Regions from separate parts of the Gardnerella vaginalis ATCC 14018 genome, predicted to be linked through region 2. Evidence: riboswitches for the same ligand, from Rfam matches in the RefSeq annotation. Region 2 holds a riboswitch; the other holds the start of a gene.
What was found. A riboswitch is a leader RNA that binds a small molecule or an ion and turns the genes downstream of it on or off. The one in region 2 is predicted to bind thiamine pyrophosphate.
Positions count from the first base shown of each region.

Region 1: linked by a shared signal. The riboswitch ahead of thiM (hydroxyethylthiazole kinase) and the one ahead of thiM (hydroxyethylthiazole kinase) in region 2 are both predicted to bind thiamine pyrophosphate.

Region 1 covers NZ_AP012332.1:543,302-546,454, reverse strand. Annotated here, with positions in the region: gene GAVG_RS02055 (hypothetical protein) at 86-712, opposite strand; TPP riboswitch at 1,273-1,365, shown strand; gene thiM (hydroxyethylthiazole kinase) at 1,353-2,894, shown strand; tRNA gene GAVG_RS02040 (tRNA-Arg) at 2,974-3,046, shown strand; gene GAVG_RS02035 (ATP-binding cassette domain-containing protein) at 3,062-3,153, opposite strand, start outside.
Region 2 covers NZ_AP012332.1:100,847-103,999, forward strand. Annotated here, with positions in the region: rRNA gene GAVG_RS00395 (23S ribosomal RNA) at 1-559, shown strand, start outside; rRNA gene rrf (5S ribosomal RNA) at 725-841, shown strand; TPP riboswitch at 1,158-1,250, shown strand; gene thiM (hydroxyethylthiazole kinase) at 1,238-2,755, shown strand; gene GAVG_RS00410 (bifunctional hydroxymethylpyrimidine kinase/phosphomethylpyrimidine kinase) at 2,761-3,153, shown strand, end outside.

The DNA.
Region 1 (3,153 bases), 440 kb from region 2:
TTATCGACTTTTGTTATTTATATATGTTTTGATATTAATTTATATTGATTTAAATTAATTTGTTTAATTATTTTTCAATTCTGATTTACTTGTGTAGAACGAGTCGAATTGGAGTGTAAAGAACTTCAACAACAACAGCATTAAACACAGCAGTACCCAAAATGATTGGAAGCATAACAAGAACAGTGTTTGGAGAGTGAAGAATAAAGAAAGATGCGATTGTTGCAAAAATCATTCCAGAAATAACAGTTGCAATAAAGGAAGAAATTAATGGGAAAACACTGAACTTTCTAGCAGCATCCTTAGGAAAAGCCTTTAAATAACCCATCAACATCAAAGTCATAATAATTGCTGCTGGAATATCGCAAGCGTATTCAAGACCAGGAATTGAAGTGTTAAATTGAATTAAAGTCGCAGCCAAAGCACCAATAATCGCACCCTGAATAACATTTGGACGAACCAACAAAATCGCAAGGCAGAACGATGCAATTACAAACTCTGGCTGAATATTTCCAATCGAAAGCGCTTTTGCAACTGTAAAGTCAAGAATACATCCTGCTGCAAAAAGAACAGCCACCAACACCAAAGACGTAATATCTAAAGCATGCTTTTTAACATTTACACCTTTAAGTAAATCCGAAGCCTGATTAACACTAGATTCAGCAGAAGTAAATGAGGTTTCCTGCTTAGTTTCATTAATTTCCTGAGCCATGATTTTCTCCTTTTATGTAGATTTTTATGTTGATTGTTTTAAACAATTTTTTAATTGTTTTTTATGTTTATAGATTTGTTTTAGACGTAAAATTAATCCAAATAGATTTGGCTTTCTGGAGATATAAAAAAGACCTCCAGGTTTACCCTAGAGGTCTTTTACAAGCCTAAACAAGCAGCTTCTAAAGCTTTAGAGTAAACTACGCCAAAGAGAAGTCTGCCACCACCACATACGAGCAGCATCAAAAGTATCGCGAGCTTGAGCATTCATGTTACGCATGATAGCCGCCTCCTTAATACTTAGCTGCAAAGCTAAACGCTTAATGTGGTCAATCACAAATCCAAAATCGTAAATCGTAAAATTTACGATATCCGTTTGTGTTGTGTTTGATGCTAACACTATAAAAGTACAAATGCAAACAAAAATAAAAAATTAATGGAAAAATTTTATAAAATCCAAAACAATAATCTTCAATCATCCCCGAAATTTCAAGCGAAACAACGCAAAACGCGCGAAATAAAATATTACATAGCCAAACGTCATACACAAACGATATAGTCAAAGTCGGTTCGGGGTGCGTAAAAACGCTGAGATTACACCCGTTAAACCTGATCTAGGTAGTGCTAGCGAAGGGAAAATCATGGAAGAATTAAACGAATCAAATGCAAATATAGATACAAATATAGATACAAGTTTTAGCGTTCGCGCAAGAAGACGAATGTTTCTAAATGACGTTAGATCATGCATAGAAAGAGTGAGAGCAAAGAAGCCACTAACTCATTGCATAACAAACAATATTGTTCAAGAAATAACAGCAAATGTACTACTTTCCGCAGGAGCTACGCCAATAATGGTATGCGACCCAGATGAAGCAGCAGGCATTGCAAAAATAGCGTCAGGCGTTCTAGTAAATGTTGGAACATTCGAAGAGATAAAAGGCAAAGCCATACGCAAAGCAATAGAAACTTGCGAAGAAACACAAACTCCTTGGGTACTAGATCCAGTTGGAGTTGGAGTAGACGAATTAACCACTAGAACAAAATTTGTAAGAGAAATAGTAAAACGAAACCCAACAGTAATACGAGCGAACGCAAGCGAAATATTAGCTTTAGTTGGGCAAAACAGTCAGATGAAAGGCGTAGATGCGCAAGATCCAGTAAACTCCGCGCTAGAAGCAGCCAAAAAACTGGCAAAAGAATACGGATCTGTAATATCAATATCTGGAGAAAAAGACGCGGTATACGGTCACGGATGCCTAGTGCGAATAACTGGCGGACACAAGGCTATGACAAAAGTTGTAGGAACTGGGTGCGCTCTTGGATCATTAGTGGCGGCATATGTGGGTGCAAACCCAGAGCGCCCAGTGGCAGCAACAGTGGCTGCACACGTGCACGCTGCAGCAGCTGGAACGTTTGCAGCAAGACAAACAACCGCACCAGGAACATTCAAAACACTGTGGATCGACGCATTGCAAACATTAAGTGTAAACAACATGTTTGAACTAACAAACATTGAATTTAGCATAGAACCAACAGATTGGACGCTTTACCTAGTCACAGATCCACGAATGGGAAACCGTAGCGAAGAACAAGTTGCAGTAGAATCCATAGATGGCGGAGTGACAGTAGTTCAATTGCGAGATAAATACTCCAACGATACTGAAATATCAGAAAAAGCCATAAAGTTACGCAAAACACTTATAAAAGCAAAACATGGAGATATACCGATTTTCATAGACGATCACGTTGACACCGCAGCAAAACTGGGATTCAACCTGCATATTGGTCAAAAAGATACGCCTTTCGTTACAGCACGTAAATCCATGCCAGCCGAATGGATGATTGGACTTTCTTGCGCAAGAGTAGACCTAATGGAAAAAGCATATAAAGAGTGCAAAGAGAACGATACTCCACTTCCTGATGTTATAGGAATCGGAGCTGCATTTGCCACAAATACTAAGGCGCATGATGTTCCTCCTCTTGGAGTTGAAGGCGTAAATGAAGTAGCAAAAGTAGCACACAGCATGGGTGTAAAAACTCTAGCGATTGGTGGAATACACGAAAACACCGTTTTTCCAATCAAAGACCTAAGCATTGATGGAGTATGCACTGTATCTGCTCTCATGTGCGCTGAAGATCCTAAAAAAGTAGCAAGCGATCTTAAAAGCGTAATAACTCGCTAAAGTATGCATTAAAGTCACAAAGATTGGCTAATAGCGTATACTTTCAATCCCTAGCAACGTGTATACTTTCACAAGTTGCGGGCTTGTAGCTCAGTGGATAGAGCGTCTGCCTCCGGAGCAGAAGGTCGTGGGTTCGAATCCCATTAAGCCCACATTGTATGTTAGTATTAATTTCCTCCAAGAAGAGCAAAAGTACCGTAATATACAGCAGCGATTAAAGCGATAGCAGGAATAATTAAGCACCCAATCATAAACACAT
Region 2 (3,153 bases):
GGGCTTGACTGTGAGACTGACGGGTCGAGCAGGGACGAAAGTCGGAGATAGTGATCCGGTGCCGGCGTACGGACGTGGCATCGCTCAACGGATAAAAGGTACCCCGGGGATAACAGGCTGATCATTCCCAAGAGTCCATATCGACGGGATGGTTTGGCACCTCGATGTCGGCTCGTCGCATCCTGGGGCTGGAGCAGGTCCCAAGGGTTCGGCTGTTCGCCGATTAAAGCGGCACGCGAGCTGGGTTCAGAACGTCGTGAGACAGTTTGGTCTCTATCCTCTGCGCTCGTTGGAATGTTGAGGAGACCTGCCCATAGTACGAGAGGACCTGGGTGGACGAACCTCTGGTATGCCGGTCGTCACGCCAGTGGCGCTGCCGGTTAGCTACGTTTGGAAGGGATAACCGCTGAAAGCATCTAAGCGGGAAGCCTGCTCCAAGATTAGCATTCCTTGCACTTTGTGTGTGAGCCCCCATGTAGAACACGTGGTTGATAGGCTGGATGTGGAAGCCCTGTAAGGGGTGGAGCTGACCAGTACTAATGGGCGATTGTGATACTACTTGTATTGCTTATCGTTTAATTCTCTTAGATAGTATGGAGTGTTAGACGGTCATTTTATGGTTAAGTTGTTGATTTTGATGATTGTTTTTCTGTTGCTCGCGTTCATGTCCGGTTCCCAAACCGCCAATTTGCCGCTCGTTTAAAGCGAGTGTATAATCTAGTTTTGCGGTGGTCATGGCTCAGGTGAGACGCCCGGTCCCATTCCGAACCCGGAAGCTAAGGCCTGACACGGTGAGGGTACTGCACTCGATAGGGTGTGGGAGACTAGCACGCTGCCGCATTATTCTTTCTAGCGGGGAACTTGATTGTTCCCCGCTTTTTTATTATTTAAGTTTAGGTTATCGTTCGCGCGCACGATTCACGCGCTTACTGTAGTGCGATTGTACTTGATTTACGTCGTGTCGTTATACAAACGCACTACATGGAAGGTCCTCGTTCGCGCGGTCTAAGCGCGCTCACGTCTTCGCCGCCGTAGAAGCACACCGTGCTTCTACGCTAAGCGGCTCAGCGCTCCGAATTACCTTTTCGCGCTACGCTCTAAGCGAAAAGGCAGGTCGGAGCGCATATAAATAACGTCATAACGAACATATATAGTCAAACATAGGTTCGGGGTGCGCATAAGCGCTGAGATTATACCCGTTGAACCTGATCTAGTTAGTACTAGCGAAGGGAAAATCATGACTACTGTGTCGTGCTCTAAAAATAGTGAATTCTCAACTAATGCTCGTTGCAAGCAATTCGTTCAAGATGTACGTGAATGCATCGAAGCTTTGCGCGCAAAAAATCCACTAACACATTGCGTAACGAATAATGTTGTTCAAGAAATAACGGCAAACGTTCTGCTAGCTGCTGGTGCATCGCCAGCAATGGTCGTAGATGCAGAAGAAGCTGAAGTCTTTGCTCAAATCGCATCTGGTGTATTAGTAAACATTGGAACGTACAGGCCAGTAGACAAAGAATCTATGGATGCTGCGATTCGCGGAGCTGTAAAAGCGCACACTCCATGGGTTCTTGACCCAGTTGCAGTTGGCGGTTTAGCTCCACGCACGCAATACGCGCGCGAAATTGTTAAAAGTCATCCTGCTGTAATTCGTGCCAACGCTTCCGAAATCTTAGGCTTAGCTGGAGAAGAAAGCGGCGGTAAAGGCGTAGACGCTGGAGATTCCGTTGATTCGGCAGTTGCAGCAGCTAAGAAGCTAGTTAAACGCTACGGCTCGGTAGTGGCTATTTCTGGCGAAAAAGACGCTATTTATGGTCATGGATGCTCGGCACGAGTTTCTGGCGGCCACGAAATAATGACGAAAGTAGTCGGCACGGGCTGCTCTCTTGGCGCGTTGGTGGCAGCATACGTTGGAGCAAATCGAAATCGACCTTTTGCAGCAACAGTTGCCGCGCACGTACACGCTGCTGCAGCAGGAACTTGGGCAGCGCAACGCTCAACATTGCCAGGGTCATTTAGAAAATTATGGATGGATGCGCTTATGGATTTGAGCGCAGACGAGATGCTGAAATTAGCGAATATTGAATTTGAACTCGATCCTGTTGATTGGTCTTTATACTTTATAACAGACCCAAAGATGAGTGATCGAGCCGAAGAAGATATTGCAGTTGATTGCGTTAAAGGCGGAGCAAGCGTAGTCCAATTGCGCGATAAGTACGCAAATAGCGAAACTTTTAACAATAAAGCTCAAAGCCTGCGAGACAAAATGCTTGCTAATGGTTGCGGAGACGTGCCGATTTTTGTTGACGATCGTATAGATTGCGCTAAAAGCTTAGGGTTCAACTTGCATGTTGGTCAAACAGACACGCCTTATATTGAAGCGCGTAAGTCTATTCCTGCAGAGTGGATGGTTGGACTTTCTATAGAAAAGTTAGAACAGTTAGATTACGTTTATAACGAATGTGCTAAAGAAAATGTGGCATTGCCTGATGTTATTGGAATAGGCCCAATTTGGCCTACTGCCACTAAGCCAGACGCTGCTCCTGCTTTAGGAGTTGAAGGAGTAGAAAAGATTGCTAAACGCGCTAAAGAACTCGGCATTAGCACTCTAGGAATCGGCGGAGTTAATGAAAATACCGTGTTTCCTATTAAAAGCACTTCAATAGATGGTTTATGCGTAGTATCTGCTCTAATGCTTGCGCAAAATCCTTGCGAAGAAGCACACAAATTACGCGATGCCATTACAAAGGAATAAAAATAATGAATAATCAATTTTCGCAAACTCAAGCACCTTTGCAATCAATTTCTAAATTATATGATTCAAGTCTAAGGCCATCTTCCCTACCTTCTTTAGAAGAGCCAATTATTCCGCGAGTGCTAAGCATTGCTGGAACTGATCCAACAGGCGGAGCTGGAATTCAAGCTGATCTAAAATCAATCACAGCATCTCATGGATTTGCAATGTGTGTAACAACTAATTTGGTTGCTCAAAACACTTGCGGTGTGCGCGAAGTTTATACTCCTCCAACCGACTTTTTGCAAGCGCAACTAGAAGCAGTATTTGATGACGTAACTATTGATGCTGTAAAAATCGGCATGCTTGGAGACAAATCATATATTAGCCTAGTTCAAGATTGGCTTAAGAATCATCCT